3 regions of the Kosakonia radicincitans DSM 16656 genome follow, and region 1 is predicted to be linked to each of the others. Evidence: predicted binding sites of a transcription regulator. Region 1 holds the regulator's gene; each other region holds the start of a gene.
What was found. The regulator PurR, encoded in region 1, represses purine synthesis genes. The targets are predictions, from matches to a motif close to CANGCAAACGTTTGCNTG.
Positions count from the first base shown of each region.

Region 1 (7,591 bases):
ACTTTGGTTCAGGCTGGACATGGCTGGTGAAAAAAGCGGATGGCGGGTTGGCGATTGTCTCAACGTCCAATGCGGGAACCCCGCTGACGACGGATGCGACACCGTTGCTGACTGTCGATGTCTGGGAACATGCTTATTACATTGACTACCGCAACGCCCGTCCGAACTACCTTGAACACTTCTGGGCGCTGGTCAACTGGGCCTTCGTGGCGAAGAATTTCGCCGCATAAAACAAAGGAGGGGCATTGCCCCTCCTCTTTTTACTCGACTGCCGCACAGGCTCGTTCCGGCCGGGAGCGCCCGGAAAACAGCACCACCATCAGCCCAAGCCCCGCAATAATCGCCCCCATCACCGGGACAAAATCATATCCCAGGCCGCCGGAGATCACCGCGCCGCCCGCAGCCGCACCGAGTGCGTTACCGAGGTTAAAGGCACCAATGTTCACTGAAGAAGAGAGTCCTGGCGCTTCATGTGCGACGCGCATTACACGCATTTGCAGCGGCGGAACCACAGCAAAGGTCGCTGCGCCCCAGACCACCATGCTGATAGCCGCGCCTACTTCGCTGCGGGCCAGGAACGGAATAGCCAGCATGATGGCAATCAGCAGGATAAGAAAACCTTTCAGCGTACCGGTTACCGAACGATCCGCCAGTTTGCCGCCAAGGTAGTTGCCAATCGAGAAACCGACGCCAATCAGCACCAACATCCCGGTAACAAACACCGGCGTAGCATCAGTAATGGTGCGCAGCACCGGCGAAATATAGGTATAAAGCGTGAACATCGCGCCCGCGCCGAGCACCGTCGTCAGCAGTGCCGACAGCACCTGTGGACGAACCAGCACGGACAACTCTTTGCGTACATCCGGACGTTCGCCCGTTCCGCCGCCAGGCAGTGAAAAGTAGAGGCTCAGCATGGCAACCAGACCCAGCACGGCGGTCGCCATAAACGACATGCGCCAGCCGATGGTTTCACCCAGCCAGGTTGCAGCAGGCACACCGCCAATATTGGCGATAGTCAGCCCCATAAACATGGTGGCGACGGCGCTGGCTTGTTTCTCTTTTGCCACCACGCTTGCGGCAACAACCGATCCCAGACCAAAGAAGGCGCCGTGGTTGAGGCTGGTAACGATGCGCGCCAGCATTAAGGTGGTGTAGTCCGGCGCGATTGCCGACAGCACATTACCCAGCGTAAAGATCGCCATCAGGAAGATCAGCGCGTTACGTCTGCCACGGTGCGACAGCAGCAGCGTCATCAGCGGCGCCCCCACCATCACGCCAATCGCATAAGCGCTAATCAACATCCCCGCCGCCGGAATGGAAACATCGACGCCACGGGCAATAACGGGCAGCAATCCCATCGGGGAGAACTCCGTTGTACCTATCCCAAAGGCGCCAATCGCCAGGGCAAGCAGAGGGAAATTTACTTTCATCGTTTGACTCCGAAAAAGCCGTGTCGGTTGGAGACACTGTCGCAGAAGTCAAAAGTATGACAGCAATCACAAAAAACAGAAGTTAGCAGAATGACAAAAGATTATTGCAGAAGTGATAACAATGGCGGGGAAAGCCGAGGGAGAAGGCTCTCCCTCGTGCCAGATCAATGCAGCGCGGCGGTCAGCCCACCGAAAACAATCAGGCTCAGAACAATGACGGTAGTGACCAAAGAATACTTCAGATCGGTGCTCATCAATTTTTCTCCATTTTCATTTCCCCACAAAAAGTGAGTTTGCGCATTTTTGCACAAATAATCATAAAAATCTTGCAGGAATTAGGAGGAGATATGTTTTAGCGCTTCCCCTTTTGCTCAAGATAAGACAAAATTCGACGCTAAATTTATTAGCGTACCGGCCATTGACTCCCCTCCTGACGTTTAGTGTCTTTTTCCCGGCGTACCGCACTCACTTTGCTGGGGTTCAGGGTGATGGAAGGCAAACGTTTACCTTAAGTATTATCAGGAGCTTATGATATGGTCTGGAGTGATTTCTGATGGCAACGATTAAAGACGTCGCGAAACGAGCAAACGTTTCCACTACAACCGTATCACATGTAATTAACAAAACGCGCTTCGTCGCTGAAGAGACTCGCAATGCCGTATGGGCGGCGATTAAAGAGTTACATTACTCCCCCAGCGCTGTGGCACGTAGCCTGAAGGTCAATCACACCAAATCGATCGGTTTACTGGCCACAAGCAGCGAAGCCGCCTATTTTGCCGAGATCATCGAAGCCGTAGAGAAAAAATGCTTCCAGAAAGGCTACACCTTGATCCTCGGCAACGCCTGGAACAGCCTTGAGAAACAGCGCGCCTACCTGTCGATGATGGCGCAAAAACGTGTCGATGGCCTGCTGGTGATGTGCTCCGAATACCCGGAGTCGCTGCTGAGCATGCTGGAAGAGTACCGTAATATCCCAATGGTGGTGATGGACTGGGGCGAGGCGAAAGCCGATTTTACCGATTCGGTCATTGATAATGCTTTTGAAGGCGGCTATATGGCTGGCCGCTATCTGATTGAGCGCGGACATCGCGATATCGGCGTCATTCCAGGCCCGCTGGAGCGCAACACCGGCGCAGGCCGCCTCGCCGGTTTTATGAAAGCGATGGAAGAGGCGATCATTACCGTACCGGAAAACTGGATCGTGCAGGGCGACTTTGAACCGGAATCGGGTTACCGGGCGATGCAGCAAATCCTCAACCAGTCCCACCGCCCTACTGCCGTGTTCTGCGGCGGCGATATTATGGCGATGGGTGCGCTCTGCGCGGCGGATGAGATGGGGCTGCGCGTTCCCCAGGATATTTCGCTGATCGGCTATGACAATGTGCGTAATTCCCGCTACTTTACGCCCGCACTGACCACCATCCATCAGCCGAAAGATTCGCTGGGCGAAACGGCGTTTACCATGTTGCTCGATCGTATCGTCAACAAGCGCGAAGAGTCGCAGTCCATTGAAGTCCATCCGCGTCTGATCGAGCGTCGTTCGGTGGCGGATGGTCCGTTCCGCGACTACCGCCGTTAATCACGCCCTGCGGGGGCCGCTACTCCGGCTCCCGCAACCATTCGCTGTTCAGCGTCTCACTGTCCCCCAGATACTCCAGCAGCCAGTTCAACGCCGGTGATGCGTCATTTTGTTGCCATGTCAGGCAGCAGGCCGCATCCGGAAACGGGTTCTCCAGTTCCAGCGCCACCCAGTCGCCGCTGTCCAGCCGCGGACGCGCGAAATGCGCGGGCACCATCCCCACACACAGCCCGGCAGAAAGGCAGGCTTCTGAAGCGGACCAGTCCGGCACGATTACCCGCTTCTGGTTATCCAGCAGCCAGGTAATACGTTTTGGCAACGAGCGCGACGTATCTTCCTGGATCAACGAAGGCCAGTTGCGCAACGTTTCATCGCTTAGCGGGCCGGGCATTGATGCCAGCGGATGGCGGCTGGAGACCACGCATTTCCAGCTCAGCATGCCCATATCACGAAACGCGTACCGTCCACCGACCGGGATCGCCTGGGTCGCGCCAATCGCCACCTCAACGCGGCCATCTGCCAGCGCATCCCAGACACCGTTGAACACCTCCTGGTAAACCTGTAACTCGACATCGTTAAAATGTCGGTAGAAATCGACGATCAGTTGCCGTGTTCGTGCCGGTTTCACAATGTTATCCACGGCAATCGCCAGTTGGCCGCGCCAGCCGTTGGCGATCTGTTGGCACTGCTGGCGGGTGATCTGCATTTTTTTGATAACAGATCGCCCCTCTTTTAAAAACCAGCTTCCGGCGGGCGTTAACTCCACATCCCGATGACGGCGTTCAAATAACGGAACTGCCAGCCACTCTTCGAGTTGGCGCACCGTATAGCTCACCGCTGAAGGTACGCGGTGCAGCTCCTGGGCGGCACCGCTGAAACTGCCGTTGCGCGCAACAGCATCAACCACTTCGAGTGAATATTCTGACCACATAATCTGCCTGCAAAAATTTTGAAACCACTGCGCAAATATTAGCGTTTCACAAGCAGGAAAGCACTCCTTACACTCGACAGCCCTGAAGAAGCAACAAGATGAGAACTCAAATGCAACCTGGAAAAGGATTTTTAGTCTGGCTCGCGGGATTAAGCGTGCTGGGCTTTTTAGCCACCGATATGTACCTGCCCGCGTTTAGCGCGATACAACAAGATTTGCAAACCTCCCCGGCCATCGTCAGCGCCACGCTGAGTTTGTTTCTGGCAGGCTTTGCTGTCGCACAACTGGTATGGGGCCCCTTGTCGGATCGCTATGGCCGCAGACCTATTTTGTTGAGCGGGCTGACTATTTTCGCACTTGGCTGTCTGGGAACATTGTGGGTACGGGACGCCAGCCTGTTACTTGCGCTGCGTTTCGTACAGGCAATCGGCGTTTGCGCCGCTACGGTTAGCTGGCAGGCGCTGGTCACTGACCACTATCCGGCACACCGCGTTAACCGTATCTTCGCGACCATTATGCCGCTGGTGGGCCTGACGCCTGCGCTGGCCCCCCTGCTGGGTGCCTGGATGCTGGCGCACTTCTCCTGGCAGGCGATTTTTGCCACTCTGCTGGCAATAACTCTGGTGCTGATGGTGCCTGCCTGGCGGTTGAAAGCGCCCGCCCAGCCTGCTGCGCTGCATGAACAGCCGCTGACCTTTTACGATCTGCTGCGCAATAAAGCATATCGCGGCAATGTCATCATCTACGCTGCCTGCTCGGCCAGTTTTTTTGCCTGGCTGACCGGTTCGCCGTTCATTTTGCACGAAATGGGTTATGGTCCGTCAGTAATTGGTCTGAGTTACGTACCGCAGACCATTGCCTTCCTGATTGGCGGTTATGGTTGCCGCGCTGCCTTGCAAAAATGGCAGGGTTCGCGCCTGCTTCCGTGGCTGCTGAGCGCCTTTGGATTAAGCGTGATTGCCACCTGGATTGTGGGTTTGCTGCCGCAGACATCACTGACCGCACTGCTGATCCCGTTCTGTTTTATGGCAATGGCCAACGGCGCCATCTATCCTGTTGTGGTAGCACAGGCGTTACGCCCGTTTCCCCAGGCGACTGGCCGCGCAGCCGCGCTGCAAAATACGTTGCAACTCGGGTTGTGTTTCCTGGCAAGCCTGGTGGTATCAGGGCTGATTGCCACACCGCTGTTTACCACCACCACTGTAATGGTGGCGATGGTGCTGCTGGCCGCGTTTGGCTATCGCCAGCAACACCAGCGTAATACTGAAACGGTAAAAGATGAGGCTGTCCCCTCCTCTTCGCACGGATGATTATGTTAGCGACTATCAATAGTTAAGTGATTAGTTTGCTAACAGCTTTAAGTTGAATCACCTGATATTGAGGCCTATACTAATTTTCGGTTTTTAATAAATACGATAAATATTATGTAGTAACGGGCACCGGATTGTGCCCGCCATTCCAGGGACGGCCTTTCGGCAAGGGTCATCTCCCTTCCTCTGTTCTACGTCGGATATCAGCCTCACGGCGAAAACCGTGAGATTTCTCACAAGCCCGAAAAAGCGACTACGCTGTTTGAAGGTTCAGATCACTACGAGTGATGGAGAAGTTATGAGTTCATCGTGTATAGAAGAAGTTGGCGTACGGGATGATAATTGGTTCCGTATAGCAAACGAGTTACTGAGCCGCGCAGGTATCCGCGTTAACGGTCCCGCTGCTTCAGATATCCAGGTGAAAAACCCGGATTTTTTTAAACGCGTTTTACAGGAAGGTTCGCTCGGGCTAGGTGAAAGTTATATGGACGGTTGGTGGGAATGCGATCGTCTGGATATCTTCTTCACCAAAGTGCTGCGTGCCGGACTGGAAAAACAGCTTCCGCACCATTTCAAAGACACACTCCGCATTGCCGGAGCAAGATTATTTAATCTGCAAAGTAAAAAACGGGCCTGGATTGTCGGTAAAGAGCATTACGACCTTGGTAATGATCTGTTTACCCGCATGCTGGATCCGCAGATGCAATACTCTTGCGCCTACTGGAAAGACGCAGAAAATCTCGACGACGCACAACGGGCGAAATTAAAGCTTATTGGTGAAAAACTGAAGCTGAAACCCGGTATGCGCGTGCTGGATATCGGCTGCGGATGGGGCGGGCTGGCACAATTTATGGCACAGAATTACGGCGTCAGCGTGGTCGGCGTAACAATCTCGGCGGAACAGCAAAAAATGGCGCAACAGCGTTGTGAAGGGCTGGATGTCGATATTCGCCTGCAGGATTATCGCGATCTGAATGAGCAGTTTGACCGCATTGTCTCCGTCGGGATGTTTGAACACGTGGGGCCGAAAAATTACGCGACCTATTTCAGCGTGGTGGATCGCAACCTTAAACCGGACGGAATTTTCCTGCTGCACACTATCGGTTCAAAACGCACCGACCTCAATGTTGACCCCTGGATCAACCGCTACATCTTCCCGAACGGTTGCCTGCCTTCCGTACGCCAGATTGCCAACGCCAGTGAATCACATTTCGTGATGGAAGACTGGCACAACTTCGGCGCCGATTACGATCGCACGTTGATGGCATGGTACGAACGTTTTCTTGCCGCCTGGCCGGAAATTGCCGACAACTACTCTGAACGCTTCAAACGGATGTTCAGCTACTATCTGAACGCCTGCGCAGGCGCTTTCCGTGCACGTGATATTCAACTGTGGCAGGTCGTCTTCAGCCGCGGTATCGAACACGGCCTGCGCGTTCCGCGCTAAAGTAAAAGACCACCTTCTTAGAAGGTGGCTTTTGAGAATGCCCCCTGTAAGGGGGGCTATTGTCACTTCCCGCTTACTACTCTAGCAATTCCATTTGCTGTTCATGTATTTGTTCCGTTTTCTCCTGATGCCTCACATATCGTCTGATAATTTCCTCGTTCACACCGACAGTATCTACAAAGTAGCCACGTGACCAAAAGTGGTTGCCCCATAGCTTCTTTCTTATGTGTGGGAAACGATTGTAGAGTCTGATTGCGCTGCGACCTTTCAGATGCCCCATTAGAGTTGATATCGAGATTTTCGGCGGGACTATTACGACCAGATGTACATGATCTGGCTGAACATTTAGCTCCAGAACCTCACAATCCTTTATTCCGCAGAGAATGTAGATTGTCCTGTAAAGTTCCTTGCCCAACTTATCTTTCAGGATCCTGAAACGGTACTTAGGCGTCCAGACTATGTGATATTTACAACGCCAATATACATGTGATGAACTCCTGTAAAGCCCCATGTCGGTTTGTCTCCTTTTACTTGTGGTGAGTAAGCAGAGATATTCCGGCATGGGCATTCTTCAGGCTATAGCCTTACAGGATCAATCACCACCTCCCCAGGAGGTGGTTTAAGGGTGACAACAAAAAACCCCGGCAAGCCGGGGTTTTCTTTACTCTTCGCCGCTGATGACAGCGGCTTCTTTTGCCGCCAGCACACGCTCAACGGTATCGACCACGGCCTGCGTTTGCGGATCGATCTCAATATTGACGCGGTGGCCCAGCTTTTTCTCACCAAGGGTGGTGCGTTGCAGCGTTTCCGGAATCAGATGCACACAGAAACGGCTGTTTGTCACCTCACCGACCGTCAGACTAATACCGTCTATACCGATAAATCCTTTATAGA
Region 1 is NZ_CP018016.1:3,123,207-3,130,797, forward strand. Features, by position in the region: gene sodB (superoxide dismutase [Fe]) at 1-230, shown strand, start outside; gene Y71_RS14930 (MFS transporter) at 261-1,430, opposite strand; gene cydH (cytochrome bd-I oxidase subunit CydH) at 1,595-1,684, opposite strand; gene purR (HTH-type transcriptional repressor PurR) at 1,984-3,009, shown strand; gene punR (DNA-binding transcriptional activator PunR) at 3,029-3,940, opposite strand; gene punC (purine nucleoside transporter PunC) at 4,051-5,250, shown strand; gene cfa (cyclopropane fatty acyl phospholipid synthase) at 5,549-6,697, shown strand; gene tnpA (IS200/IS605 family transposase) at 6,774-7,208, opposite strand; gene Y71_RS14960 (riboflavin synthase) at 7,359-7,591, opposite strand, start outside.

Region 2 (7,591 bases), 1.1 Mb from region 1:
GTTCGGCTGTCGGGCTGGCGTCCGAATCCGGGATTGCGGCGCTGTCGGCGGCAGTATCGGTGTTTGTCACCAACATCACTATCGGCACCATGTTAGGCATTACGCCGGAGATGGCCTCGCAGGGCGGGAAATACTCCATGGTGGTCGGGATCCCGACGCTGCAAATGGGCGTTTTTGGCGGCCTGATCTGCGGTATTCTCGCCGCCTGGTGCTATAACCGCTTCCACACGATGCAGTTGCCGGAGTTTCTCGGCTTCTTCTCCGGCAAGCGCTTTGTCGCCATTGCCACGGCGTTCCTGTCATTTGTGCTCGGTCTGCTGCTGCCGTATGTCTGGCAACATATCCAGGCGGGTATCGATGCGCTGTCAGTGATTGTCAATGGCGATAATCAGGCGGCTTCGACCTTTATTTTCGGGCTGGTAGAGCGCGCGTTAATCCCGCTCGGCCTGCACCACATCTGGTATCCCTCATTCTGGTATTCGTTTGGCGATTACACCACGCAGGCCGGTCAGGTGATCCACGGCGACCAGACTATCTGGTTCAAGATGCTGGAAGAAGGGGTGAAATCGTTCAGCAGCGACACCTACCAAAACGCCGGTAAATTTATGCAAGGTGAGTTCCCGTTGATGCTGTTCGCGCTTCCGGCGGCTTGCCTTGCGATGTACCACGAAGCGCAGACCCGCAACAAAAAGATTGCTTTCGGTATCCTCTTCTCGGCGGCGCTGACCTGCTTCCTGACCGGGATCACCGAGCCGGTTGAATTTACCTTTATCTTTGTCGCGCCGATCCTCTATGTCTTTAACGCCATCATGGCGGGCCTGGCCTATATGACGATGTACCTGCTGCACGCGCACATCGCCAAATCGTTCTCTGCCGGCTTTATTGATTATCTGTCGTTCGGCATTCTGCCTTCGTTTAACGGCTATCAGACTAACTTCCTGAACGCTATTATCGTCGGTATTCCGATGGCGCTGATTTACTACTTCACCTTCCGCTTTGTGATCCGCCGTTTTGATGTCAAAACGCCAGGCCGTACCGACGTGACCGCTGTGGCGGACGATAAAACCGATACCGAGCTGGCGACCGAAATTATCGGCCTGCTGGGAGGTGCGCAGAATATTGATTCCGTGGGTTCCTGCATCACCCGTCTGCGCCTCGAAGTGGCGAAGAGCGAAATGGTGGATAAAGATGGACTTAACGGGCTGGGCGCGCGCGGCGTGGTATTTGTGGGCGACAGCGGTATTCAGGTGATTTTTGGCGCGAGGGCGCAATTTATCGCACAAACCATGTCCACGATGATCGGCAAATAATAATATGCCGGATTGGCGCCTCTGCGGTAGCCTAACCGAGGCGCTAACCCGGCGGATAAGCAGGAAATTCAGGGAGCAGAGTTGAAGAAAGTCAGCATTATTGATGTCGCAAAACAGGCGGGCGTTTCCGTTTCCACCGTCTCGCTGGTGCTGCGTCAGAAAGGGAAAATATCAGAAGCCACGATCGAGAAAGTCCATGCGGCGATCGCGGCGCTCGGCTATGTGCAAAACGTCGCGGCGGCTAACCTGCGCGCCAACACCTCCAACCTGATCGGGCTTATCCTGCGCGATTTCAGCGACAGTTTTTCCATCAAAGTGATGGCCAGTATCGTTCAGGAACTGGAAACGCAGGGATATATGGTGTTCCTCGGCCAGCCGCTTAATGATGGTGAACATCTTGAACGCTGCCTGCTCTCCTTCCAGCAACAGGGCGTGGCGGGCGTGATTTATCTTGCCTCGGATACGCGCAGCGCCTCGCTGCCTGAACAGATCCGCCAGTGTCACCTTCCGCTGGTGGTCGTTTCACAGTCACTGCTCAACGAGAACTGCGATTTAGTGATGCGTGATAACCGGCAGGCGGCGAGCCTGGCGACGCGCTACCTGATTGAACGCGGACACCGCAGTATTGCCTATATTGGCGGCGTTGAGGGCGATTTACTTCGCCAGCAGCGGCTACTGGGTTTTCGCAGCGCAATGAGCCAGCATGGGCTGGTGCTGCGCGAAGGTTCAACGCCGGATTGCAGCGACGACACCCAGGCGGCAAGCTACGCCACCCGGCAGTTGCTGGAAAATAACAACACCATCACCGCCCTGCTCTGCCACTCCCCGGCGGCGATGATTGGCTCGATATCCGGCATTCACCACACCGGGCGCACCATCGGCAAGGATGTCTTTCTCTCTCAACAAGTTGCGCTAATAGGCTTTGAGGATATGCTGCACGTCAACCTCACCTCGCCCTCGTTCACCTATGTCTCTTCTGCCAGTGAAGAGACCGGGCGCCAGGCTGCCGGGCTGATGCTGCGCAAACTGAAAGAACCAGAATTACAGACCCAGCGCATTACGCTCTCCGGGCAGCTTATCGCCCGTGAGTCAGCGTAATTAACCGCGGCGTTATCGCGGAAATCGAAGCGTTATTCATGACGCGCCCGCCCATCGGCTGATGGTTTTTATCGCTTCCTCAGCGCAGCGAAAACTGGCGTGGACATTTTTCATCCGCAGGAAAATTCGCCCTAAAATTTATGCGATCACGGGTAGATTCGGAAAAGCACGCAGTCATTCCCGTTCGTGCAATGGCTATAATCTCGCTTTTATTCAGGGACATACCTCATGCCAACGATCGTTACTCATGCTGCCGTTCCTCTGTGCCTGGGCTTAGGGCTGGGTAATAAAGTTATTCCGCGCGGGTTATTAGTGGCAGGGATTGCACTGGCGATGCTGCCGGATGCCGACGTGTTAGCCTTTAAATCCGGCGTCGCCTACGGCAACGTTTTTGGTCATCGCGGATTTACCCACTCGCTGCTGTTTGCTTTCGTCGTACCGCTGCTGGTCGCGTGGTTTGGGCGAAAACGGTTCAAAGCCAGCCTGCTGCGCTGCTGGGCATTTTTAACGGTTTCGCTGTTATCGCACAGCCTGCTGGATTCAATAACCACCGGCGGTAAAGGCGTCGGCTGGCTGTGGCCGTGGTCAGATGAACGCTTCTTTGCGCCCTGGCAGGTGATTAAAGTCGCACCGTTTGCTCTGTCACGCTACACCACGCCGTATGGTCACCAGGTGATCATTTCTGAGTTGCTGTGGGTGTGGCTGCCAGGTGTGATAGTGATGGGTTTATTGTGGTGGCGCAGGCGTTAGTAGAGGATGGCGGTTTTCGCGTTAACCGGCGTTGTGCAGGCCGGATAAGCGCCAGCGCCATCCCACGCTCGTTACCGAATGGCAGAGAAAAATACGTCAGAGATAAAAAAAGCGGCCGAAGCCGCTTTTTTCTTACTTACGACGCCAGGTCGTGCCCTGCGGACCATCTTCCAGCACAATGCCCATCTCATTGAGACGGTCACGCGCCGCATCGGCTGCCGCCCAATCCTTCGCTTTACGCGCATCAAGGCGCTGCTGGATCAGTTGTTCAATCTCAGCCACTTCGCTGTCATCCGCCTGCGCACCGCTTTGCAGGAAAACATCCGGCTCCTGTTCCAGCAATCCAAGTACGCCCGCCAGCTTGCGCATATGTGACGCCAGCGCATTGGCCGCATGCGCATCTTCCGTTTTCAGACGGTTCACTTCACGCGCCATGTCGAACAGCACCGAGTAGGCTTCCGGCGTGTTGAAATCATCATCCATTGCTTCCACAAAACGCGCTTCAAACGCCTCGCCACCTTCCGCCGGCACAGTGCTGTCTGTACCGCGCAGTGCGGTGTAGAGACGCTCCAGCGCAGAGCGTGCCTGCTTGAGGTTCTCTTCGCTGTAGTTCAACTGGCTGCGGTAGTGACCGGACATCAGGAAGTAGCGGATGGTTTCCGCGTCGTAATACTTCAGCACATCGCGCACGGTAAAGAAGTTACCCAGCGATTTGGACATCTTTTCACGGTCAACCATTACCATTCCGGAGTGCATCCAGTAATTCACGTATTCGCCGTCATGGGCGCAGGTAGATTGCGCAATTTCGTTTTCATGGTGCGGGAACATCAGATCAGAACCGCCGCCGTGAATGTCGAAATGTGAACCGAGCTGTTTGCAGTTCATCGCCGAGCACTCGATGTGCCAGCCCGGACGCCCTTCGCCCCACGGCGACTGCCAGCTCGGCTCGCCCGGCTTGGACATTTTCCACAACACGAAATCCATTGGGTTGCGCTTGATTTCAGCGACTTCCACGCGCGCACCCGCCTGCAACTGATCCAGATCCTGGCGCGAAAGCTGGCCGTAAGTCGGATCCGTCGGCACCGAGAACATCACGTCGCCGTTGTCAGCCACATAAGCGTGACCGCGTTCCAGCAGGCGTTCGGTGATTTCAATAATTTCGTGGATATGGTGCGTCGCGCGCGGCTCGCTGTCCGGGCGCAGAATATTGAGCGCGTCAAAATCCTTATGCATCTCGACGATCATACGATCGACCAGCGCAACAAAGCTTTCGCCGTTTTCATTCGCACGTTTAATGATTTTATCGTCAATATCGGTGATGTTACGTACATACTTCAGCTTATAGCCGAGAAAACGCAGATAACGTGCAACCACGTCGAAGGCAACAAAAGTGCGACCATGGCCGATATGACACAGATCGTAAACAGTGATACCACACACGTACATGCCGACTTCCCCGGCATGAATAGGTTTGAATTCCTCTTTTTGGCGCGTCAGTGTATTAAAGATTTTTAACATCGAAGATTCCATTTGGACGTGTGTGGAACGAAAACCGCATATATTACCCGTAATTCAAACCCGAAGCAGCACACTTTGCAAGGTGATCCCACCTCGCGGTTATGCTATAACAGGCGACTATCTCTGACCCACTGGCGGGTCTGCGCACTACACTATCAGAACAGGATGCAATAATGGTTACTTTCCACACTAATCACGGCGACATCGTAATCAAGACGTTTGACGATAAAGCGCCTGAAACAGTTAAAAACTTCCTGGACTACTGCCGTGAAGGTTTCTATAACAACACAATTTTCCACCGTGTTATCAACGGCTTCATGATTCAGGGCGGCGGCTTCGAACCGGGCATGAATCAGAAAGTCACTAAAGATCCGATCAAAAACGAAGCCAACAACGGTCTGAAAAACAGCCGTGGTACGCTGGCAATGGCGCGCACTCAGGCGCCGCACTCCGCAACTGCGCAGTTCTTCATCAACGTGGCAGACAACGACTTCCTGAACTTCAGCGGCGAAAGCCTGCAAGGCTGGGGCTACTGTGTCTTCGCCGAAGTGGTTGAAGGCATGGATGTGGTTGACAAAATCAAAGGCGTTTCCACCGGTCGTAGCGGCATGCATCAGGACGTTCCGAAAGAAGACGTTGTGATTGAAAACGTGACCGTCAGCGAGTAAGCGTGGCGACACTCTTTATTGCAGATTTGCACCTGCAAACAGAAGAACCGGCGATCACCGCCGGTTTTCTGCGTTTTTTAGCCGGTGAGGCTCGCCAGGCGGACGCGCTCTATATTCTGGGCGATCTGTTTGAAGCCTGGATCGGCGATGACGATCCCAACCCGCTGCACCAGCAAATCGCCAGCGCCATCAAATCGCTGGTTGAAAGCGGCGTACCCTGTTACTTCATTCACGGCAACCGTGATTTTCTGCTCGGCAAACGCTTTGCCCGCCAAAGCGGTATGCAACTGCTGCCGGAAACGCAAGTGCTCGATCTGTATGGCCGTAAGATACTGATCATGCACGGCGATACGCTGTGTACCGACGATGCCGGTTACCAGGCGTTTCGCAAAAAAGTCCACACGCCGTGGATACAAGCCCTGTTTCTCGCCCTGCCGCTGTTTATCCGCCGCCGTGTCGCCGCGAAAATGCGCGCCGGAAGTAAAGCCGCTAACAGCAGTAAATCGCTTAAGATCATGGACGTAAATCCGCAAGCCGTCATCGACGCTCTGGAAAAGCACCGCGTTCAGTGGCTGATCCATGGCCATACGCACCGCCCGGCAGTACATGAACTCACCGCGAACAACGCGCCCGCATTTCGGGCTGTTTTAGGTGCCTGGCACAGTGAAGGTTCGATGGTGCGCGTCAGCGAAACTGGTGTCGAACTGCTCTTTTTTCCCTTCTGATTAGCAACGCACGCGTCGCGGCAAACGCGCAAAACATCGCCACGCAACCGTTTTCCTTCGTCATTTTACATGCTATTCTCTGTGCCCTCTTTTGTCGTCTGAAGTACACCCACAGGAGTTTTGAGACGCATGTCTTCAAGCAACCAACCGGCGCGCATCGCCATTGTTATGGGATCGAAAAGCGACTGGGCAACCATGCAGTTCGCCGCAGAAATCCTCGATACCCTGAACGTCCCGCACCATGTTGAAATCGTCTCCGCACACCGCACTCCGGATAAACTGTTTAGCTTCGCCGAAAGCGCAGAGCAGAACGGTTTTCAGGTGATTATCGCCGGTGCTGGCGGCGCGGCGCATTTGCCAGGGATGATTGCGGCCAAAACGCTGGTGCCGGTGCTGGGTGTACCAGTACAAAGCGCCGCGCTGAGCGGCGTCGATAGCCTCTACTCTATCGTCCAGATGCCGCGCGGTATTCCTGTTGGTACGCTGGCGATCGGCAAAGCTGGCGCAGCAAACGCGGCGCTACTGGCCGCGCAAATCCTCGCCCAGCATGATGCTGCACTGCATCAGCGTCTGGCGCAGTGGCGCAAAACCCAGACCGATGAAGTGCTGGACAATCCGGATCCCCGGGGGGCGGCATGAAGCAGGTCTGCGTATTAGGTAATGGTCAGCTTGGCCGCATGCTGCGCCAGGCTGGCGAGCCGCTGAGCATTGCAGTATGGCCGGTCGGGCTGGACGCAGCGCCGGAAGCGGTGCCGTTTCAGCAGAGCGTGATCACGGCAGAAATTGAACGCTGGCCGGAAACGGCGCTGACCCGCGAACTGGCGCGTCATCCGGCGTTTGTAAACCGCGACGTATTTCCGGTGATTGCGGATCGTCTGACGCAAAAACAACTCTTTGACAAGCTGCAACTCGCCACCGCGCCATGGCAACTGCTGGCAGAGAAAAGCGAGTGGCCGGGCGTGTTTTCGCGCCTGGGCGAGCTGGCCATCGTCAAACGCCGCGTCGGCGGCTATGACGGCCGCGGCCAGTGGCGTCTGCGGGCTGCCGATACCGATCAACTGCCGGAAGAGTGCTACGGCGAGTGCATCGTCGAGCAGGGCATCAACTTTTCAGGTGAAGTGTCACTGGTTGGCGCGCGCGGCCATGATGGCAGCACAGTGTTTTATCCGCTGACGCACAACCTGCATCAGGACGGCATTTTGCGTACCAGCGTGGTTTTCCCGCAGGCCAATGCCGAACTGCAGCAGCAGGCCGAAGAGATGCTCTCGGCAATCATGCACGAGTTGCACTACGTCGGCGTGATGGCGATGGAGTGCTTTGTCACCCCGGCCGGGCTGCTGATTAACGAGCTGGCGCCGCGTGTTCACAACAGCGGCCACTGGACGCAAAACGGTGCCTCAATCAGTCAGTTTGAACTGCATCTGCGCGCGGTAGTGGATTTACCACTGCCGCCACCGGTAGTCAACAGCCCGTCGGTGATGATCAACCTGATTGGCAGCGATCTCAATTACGACTGGCTTAA
Region 2 is NZ_CP018016.1:4,234,915-4,242,505, forward strand. Features, by position in the region: gene Y71_RS20390 (PTS transporter subunit EIIC) at 1-1,310, shown strand, start outside; gene malI (Mal regulon transcriptional regulator MalI) at 1,392-2,408, shown strand; gene Y71_RS20400 (metal-dependent hydrolase) at 2,637-3,158, shown strand; gene cysS (cysteine--tRNA ligase) at 3,291-4,676, opposite strand; gene ppiB (peptidylprolyl isomerase B) at 4,850-5,344, shown strand; gene lpxH (UDP-2,3-diacylglucosamine diphosphatase) at 5,347-6,069, shown strand; gene purE (5-(carboxyamino)imidazole ribonucleotide mutase) at 6,199-6,708, shown strand; gene purK (5-(carboxyamino)imidazole ribonucleotide synthase) at 6,705-7,591, shown strand, end outside.
Region 2: purE (5-(carboxyamino)imidazole ribonucleotide mutase) is a predicted target of PurR. The motif match lies at 6,110-6,127, and genes of this name have one in related genera.

Region 3 (7,591 bases), 270 kb from region 1:
CGAAAGCGTGTTGCCCCTCTTTATCGATTTTATAATCTGCGGCTACGGCAGTGCCGCTAGCAAAGAGTAGCGAGGCGAGAGCGAGTCCCGGCAGGATTTTCTTCATATTATGCTCCAGAGTCAGGCGACGATTTTCCCAGCATGCGCTTGAGAGTGGCGTCTTTATCGATGAAATGGTGTTTTAAGGCGGCCAGGCCGTGCAATACCGAGAGCACGACCACGCTCCATGCCAGCCATAAATGAACAGTACCTGCGAGATCCGCCTGCGAACCGGCGTCGGTAAGTGTCGCAGGCACGTTAAACAGGCCAAATACGTTGATCGGTTTGCCATCCGCGGTGGAGATTAAATAACCGCTGATGAGAATACCAAACAGCAACACATAGAGTGCAATATGAGCCAGTACGGCGCTTGCTCGCGTCAGGCGCGAATAACTGGAAAGTGGAGAAGGGGGCGGTGACATATGCCGCCAGACAATGCGCACCACCAGCCCTAACATCAACAGAATGCCGATGCTTTTATGCAGTTCCGGTGCCTGATGGTACCAGCCATCATAATAGCTGAGCGTGACCATCCATAATCCCAGCGCAAACATGCCATAAACGGCTATTGCCATCAGCCAGTGAAGAGCAACGGAAATAGCGCCATAGCGGGCGGATGAGTTGCGAAATTGCATAATTGTGAATCTGGTTAATGAACGGTTAATTTAAAATGGCGGGAGCGGATACATATTGCAACTGAAAATTAATCAATTAAATAATTAATTTTTCTATATCATATTTTTTGAATGATTTTTGCTTTGAATGTTCAGGTGATTAGAGGATGGAAGGTAAGTCTGGCGGTTAATGGCAGGGTTTGTGAGGTTGCTGTTGTTCAGAGAAATTGTTTTAATTTTATTTTTTTAAATAAATGTCAGCTTTTGTCAGTATTTATGGTCAGGACCATACAATATAAATAAGGTCGATCAGCGCAACGAGAAGCCACAGCGCAATATATAACATCAAATGCTCACGCACGTTATTAATAAGGAAGTTGAATAAACGACGCATGATCTCTCCGTAGAAAAATAAAGGCGGCCACAAATAAGGCCGCCGACGGATTATCGGGTAAAGCGTGACAGGGAAAAAGGTGTCAAATCGAAATCGCTGCGTTTACCCTGTGCAAACTCACTGGCGATTTCGCCGAGCACTGGCGCGAATTTAAATCCATGTCCGCTCAGTCCGGTGATAATCAGCGTGTCCGGATGTTCCGGCAAAGTATCAATAATAAAATCTTCATCCGGCGAGTTATCGTAGGTACATGAAGCGCCATAAAGGCAACCGCCGATTCCCGGCAGAAACTGTCGCAGAAAACCGAAGCACTCCGAACCGTCTCCCGCTTCATTGCCAAAAGGTGTACGCTGTCGCGCCTCGTCGATGAGCTGGCCGCCGTTATGACGACCGATCTTCAGCGCGTTATCTTCGGCGGGGAAGCCGTAATATTGATCGCCATTCGGCATTTCACCGGTGAAGGCTGGGAAGTGATTTTTGCTGCTGTAGCGGCCGTCTGCCTGGAACCAGGCGAAAACCTTGCGTACGGGTTGTACCGGAAGCGTTGGAATTAACTGACGCACCCAGGTACCTGCGCTAATCAACACTTTCTTGCCGACGAACTCGCCTTCCGCTGTTTCGATGGTCACGCCTTCAGGGTCATGACGCAGCGCGGTAACCGGGCAGTTAAACAGTTGTGCGCAACCGGCTTGCTGGGCGAGACTGATCCAGGTTTTTACCGCCAGTTCGCTCCTTAGCACGCCAGAATCGGCTTCGAACAGACCGATATAGTCTTCCGGCACGGTGATTTCTGGCCAGCGGGCCATCAGTGAAGGCGCATCCAGTTTTTCTACCGCCAGATCCCACTGCTTAGCACTGTGGGCGACATTGGCGAGAAATTCGGAATCAGCCGGTCCGAGGTTGATCACGCCGGTCCGTTCGAACACCGCCTCACCGCTTTCGTGGGCTAATTGATCCCACAACTGTTGGGCACGCAGCACCAGCGGAACATATTTTTCACCCTCGCCATACGCGTGGCGAATCAAACGCGTATCGCCATGATGGCTGCCTTGCTGGTGTGGAGGAAGATGGGAATCGGTCATCAGGACATTTAGCCCGGCGCGGGTGGCGTAATAGCCGGTAGCTGCGCCGACAGATCCGCTGCCGATAATAATCAGGTCATATTTCATGGTGTTCTCCAGGAAAAAGCGTGTTCAGGAGGGTAATTAACCTGGCGGCGTTATACAAGGGCAGAAATAATTAAGGCACCCTGAAGGGTGCCTGTTGGGATGAAGGTCAGCATTAAGACTAATGCCTGCGGTACTCATCTTGTTGGTAATCGCCTGATTCAATCTTGGCAATACCCGCCTCGAGAATCGATATAAACTGGCGGGCGACATCTGTCGTTAACCATAACGTCTGGCCGACTTCAGTCTCTTCCTGAGCGGCTCTGTTTGGGGTCTGGTAGTGTAACCGGAGCATCAGGGCATCGTAACTATCCACGGTACTGATGTCCCATCCGACCAGTGGATGGGTCTGGATGACTTCATTATTCTTTACCATCATAACCCCCATATTAGCGTGTTTATTTAGACAACGACTTTCGAGGTTCAATGCGTGTTTTATTTGAAGCCTCTTTAGTATATCAACAGATGGGGGTGATGATCGAATAAATAAACACTCTGCAACATGTTTTTTAGGCTGTTTGATTTTTTTGAATAAGAAAACGAAACCTTAAGCACATATTTTTACTAAAGAACTGTGGAATTAATGAATGGCGTAAAAAACAGACAAAAAAGCCGGGGCGACCCGGCAATAAGAACAAACTTAAAGAGAAATTAGTCGTTGATAAACCAGTCGTCGGCGCTTTCCCAGGTTTCCTGCAAAATTTCACTTATGCGATCTTTATCTTCTTTTGCGCCACCAAGCACCGACAGGTTATTAGCCGCCGCGTAGCGAACGGTGATTTTGTTATCGTGTTCGGGATAGTAATTATTGAGCCGACGGGATAATTCGCCCGCCAGCGCATCGATAGCACCTGGCGGTAAGGGTGTGGTTTTGGCGATAGTCACTTCAATGCGCATAATAGCCCCCTGTGTGTTTACTGTATATATATACAGTTAATAAAGTATCTTTACAACAGGGGGCAGTAAAATTTTTACTGCTTAACGCGCCAGCGAACGGTTTCACCCGCGAGGAACGGCACCAGCGTATCGTCCGTCAGGGCAATGCTCTCTGGTACAACGCTTTCGATGCGTTCCAGTTCAATAAAGCCCTCATTGAGCGGCAGTCCGTAGAAGCGCGGTCCGTTCGACGAGCAGAACGCTTCAAAATGCTGCAAGGCGTTCATCTCTTCAAACACGGTGGCGTAGCTACCGAGCGCGGTTGGCGCATTGAAGCAACCGGCACAACCACAGCTTGCTTCTTTCCGGTGCCGCGCGTGCGGTGCAGAATCAGTACCGAGAAAAGCGCGTTCAAATCCACTGGCGACCAACTCTCGCAGCGCCTGCTGGTGGATATTGCGCTTAAGGATAGGCAAACAGTAGAGATGCGGACGCACACCGCCAACCAGCATATGGTTACGGTTAAACATCAAATGCTGTGGCGTAATGGTGGCCGCCAGGCGCTCGTTACCCTCGCGCACATAATCTGCCGCGTCTTTGGTGGTGATATGCTCAAACACCACTTTTAACCCCGGCAGGCGCTGGCGCAGCGGCTCCATCACCGTTTCAATAAAGCGCGCTTCGCGATCGAAGATATCGATATCCGCGTGGGTCACTTCGCCATGCACCAGCAGCGGCATGCCCAGTTTTTCCATGCGCTCCAGCACCGGCATTATGGCATCAATGCTGGTGACGCCGTGGCTGGAGTTGGTGGTGGCATTGGCGGGATAAAGTTTTGCCGCCGTAAAGACGTTTTCGTTAAACCCACGTTCCACTTCATCTGCGCTCAGGCTGTCGGTCAGATAGCAGGTCATTAGCGGGGTGAAATCATGCCCGGCAGGCACGGCATCAAGAATGCGCTGGCGGTACGCGCGCGCAGCATCCACGGTTGTCACAGGAGGAGCGAGATTGGGCATGACAATGGCGCGGGCGTAGGTTTCACTGGTCCACGGCACCACGGTTTTTAACATATCGCCATCACGCAGGTGGACGTGCCAGTCGTCAGGACGGCGGATTTTCAAAACCTGGGATTGTGTCATTGGAGTGCTCCGGCTGGTGAGAATCAGGTGTTTTTTGCCGGGCACTAAGGATAAGCGGAAACGTTTTCGTTTGCATCTTTTTCCTGAAAAAAAGGGCGCTCGCGGCGCCCTGGACTCAGTCGGTGAGGGGAATAATAATTTCGCCCGGTTTCACCTCAATGCCTTTGGCGTATTTCTTCGCCAGCGCTTCACCTTTGCTACTGTCCTCTTTCAGCACATAAGCCGGACGCTGATTAAAGTAGTTGCGCAGCGACTGGTTCAGGTAGGGCATCAACGTTTGCAGCACTGTTTGCATTTTTTCTGGCTGCACGTCGGCTTTCACCACTTCCATCTCCTGCAAGTAAATAGCGCCTTTCTCTTTATCAAACACCGGCAACGCCTTCAGTTTCAGCTTGATGACCGCTTTCTGGTTACCGAAAAGGGAGGTCATATCCAGGTTGGCATCGCCGGTCAGCGTCACTTTGTTCGGCTCTTCACGACCAATTTCCGATGCCAGGTTGTTCAGCACAATGTGCGCATCAGCCACGCCAGGCAGGCCAATATCTTTCGCAAAATCGTTGCGTTTTTGCAGCGCCTGGTTAATTTCCTGTTCGCTGATGGAATATTGGGTCAGTTGGTTACAGCCCACCAGCACGCCGCTCAGCAGTAAGGCAGCGGCAAAAAAGATCTTCTTCATAATTCCTCAACGTGATTCCGAAAGCGTCAAAGCCGGTGCGTAGGATGCGTCAGGCGAGGTACAAAGGCTAGCGGAAAAAGCTGAATGGCTGGCGGAAACTTACGTTTCCGCCGTGAGTTCGCTAAATAGCCATTGATGAAAGCAGGTTAACCTGGGTCTGCTTGGCCATATTATCGCGGTAGTCCGCCACCCGGCTCGGCCAGTTAATTCCGGCGACAAGAGTAAGGTTACGCAGCAGCGGGAAAAGATGAATATCGTCTTCGGAGAGCTCGCCGTTGACCGCATTCGGTTTGACAATAAGCTTGTCCAGTGCGCGCAGATCGTCGCTGATATTTTTCACCAGTCCGGCAGAGTGGGCGAGATGTTCATCGAAATTGCCGATCGCCGCCTCTTTCTTCGCGACAAACCAGGCGCGCGCCTGCGGTGTGGAAAACTCGTCGAAGGCGGATTTCGCAAAGCGGGGTATCAGCAATTTATTCACATAGCCGTTAACCTTGCGCAGCCACTCTTCCAGCTTCGGGTTTCGTTTACCGGTGAGTAGCGGTTTGCCGTCAAGTTTATCGACATAGTGCACAATATCCATACTCTCCGGCAGATAACGGCTGTCGTCTTTTTGCAGGATGGGCGCCATCTTCTGGCCAATCATTTTAGTTGGCGTGGCCTCGTCGTCACTAAGCAGAATGTTGAGTTCTACAGGAAGATTTTTAAGGCCGAAAATCATGCGGGCTTTGATGCAGAAAGGGCAGTGGTCGTAAATGTAGAGTTTCACGTTTCTCCTCCATACTGGCTTATCCGTTAAAGACCAGTATGGAAGAGAGCATTGCATGGCGCAAATCAGGCGCCAGGTTCGAGCATCCGCGGGCGAATGCGCTTATGGCCGAATTGCCACAGCAGCGCCATTGAGGTCATCAGCCCGATCAGGCCGAGCATCATCCACGGCAATTCCGGCTGGTTGAAGGCTTTGCCGGCATCAAACAACCACCCACCACCGGCGTAACCAAGCGCGCCGCCAAATGCCAGCCCCAGGCGACTGAAACCCATATAACTGCCGCGCGCACGGGCATCAGCTAGCTGCGCGCTTAAGGTTTCCCGCGCAGGTTCGGCAATAATTGAGCCGATATAGAATGTGCAGATAAGCGTAAACAGTTGCTGCAACGTCCCCACCATTCCGATCGGCAGCAGACTAAATGACATCACCAGCAGCCCGGCCATCAGACGCTGTTCAAGACGAAAGCGTTTTTCACTCCAGCGGGCGATAGGGTAGAGCAACGTCAGCGACAAGCAGGCTTCGATGGCGTACATCCACTTCACTGCCGCCGGTGAACCGGCAATATCGTTGACCATGATCGGCAGCATCAGCATCACCTGTACCGCCAGCATATAGTAACCTGTCAGCGTCAGGACGTAGGTGACGAACCGTTTGTCGCGCAGCACGCGTGCCAACCCTTCGCGCACCGGGGCTTTTACCGTAGAGAGTTTCCACGCCGGTAACAGCCAGGCGTTGAACGCGGCGCAGAGCACGAACATTAGCGCACCGGCGGCACACACCAGACGAAAGTCATATTGCAACAGCCAGCTACCGAGCAATGCGCCGACAACCGCGCCGGCGCTGTCCTGCATCATCAGGATAGAGAAAAAGCGGCTGCGCTGGTTGGGGCGCACAAGTTTGACCACCAGCGCGGAACGCGGCGGATCGAACAGTGTACCGCCCAGTCCGGAAAGAATGCAGGAGAGCCACAGCAGCCAGGGTTCGTGCGCCACGCCCATCGCGACGAAACCGCCCGCACGCATCAACATGCCGGTGACGATCAGCGGTTTGGCACCAAAGCGGTCGGCAATTGCGCCGCCGAAAATGCCCAAACCCTGCTGAATAAATTGCCGCAGGCCGAGCGCAATACCGACCATCAACGCCGCCCAGCCGAGCTGATCAACAAAACGAATAGAAATAAGTGGGAAGACAACGAAAAAGCCGAGTACAACCAGCATATTATCGACAAGCAGGAAATATTTACCCAGGCTCCTTGCCTGCGATATGCGTGCCATTTCCCCTCCGGGAAATTAAGAAAGATAAGACATTCTTATTCTGCGGGTTCGCCCGATCTTTTCCCACATTCGCGGTGACAATATTTTTTTATCAAAATCCGGCTTTGATTCAGAGTTTTCATCGAAAATGGTCCGCAAAGTGGAAAATGCCATGTTGCTGTTTTCACAGAGTGGCTGCGCAAATGTATAGTAAAGGTAAGGGGTTAAAAGTGTGGTGAAATGGAAGGAGTGGTAATGCATGTTTGGCTACCGCAGTAACGTGCCGAAAGTACGCTTAGTCACAGACAGATTAGTGGTTCGTTTAGTGCATGATCGCGATGCCTGGCGCCTGGCGGATTATTACGCCGAAAATCGGCAATTTCTAAAGCCCTGGGAGCCCGTGCGCGATGAAAGCCATTGCTACCCTTCCGGCTGGCAGGCCCGTCTTGGCATGATCAATGAGTTTCATAAACAGGGTTCGGCATTCTATTTCGCGCTGCTCGATCCCGAGGAAAAAGAGATCGTCGGCGTGGCGAATTTTTCCAATGTGGTACGCGGCTCGTTTCATGCTTGTTACCTTGGCTACTCCATTGGACAAAAATGGCAGGGGCAAGGGCTGATGTTTGAAGCGCTGACGGCGGCGATCCGCTATATGCAGCGCACGC
Region 3 is NZ_CP018016.1:3,392,623-3,400,213, reverse strand. Features, by position in the region: gene Y71_RS16365 (YceI family protein) at 1-106, opposite strand, end outside; gene Y71_RS16360 (cytochrome b) at 108-674, opposite strand; gene Y71_RS16355 (YceO family protein) at 934-1,047, opposite strand; gene solA (N-methyl-L-tryptophan oxidase) at 1,098-2,216, opposite strand; gene bssS (biofilm formation regulator BssS) at 2,335-2,589, opposite strand; gene dinI (DNA damage-inducible protein I) at 2,865-3,110, opposite strand; gene pyrC (dihydroorotase) at 3,185-4,228, opposite strand; gene Y71_RS16330 (lipoprotein) at 4,344-4,904, opposite strand; gene grxB (glutaredoxin 2) at 5,026-5,673, opposite strand; gene mdtH (multidrug efflux MFS transporter MdtH) at 5,739-6,947, opposite strand; gene rimJ (ribosomal protein S5-alanine N-acetyltransferase) at 7,186-7,591, shown strand, end outside.
Region 3: pyrC (dihydroorotase) is a predicted target of PurR. The motif match lies at 4,282-4,299, and genes of this name have one in related genera.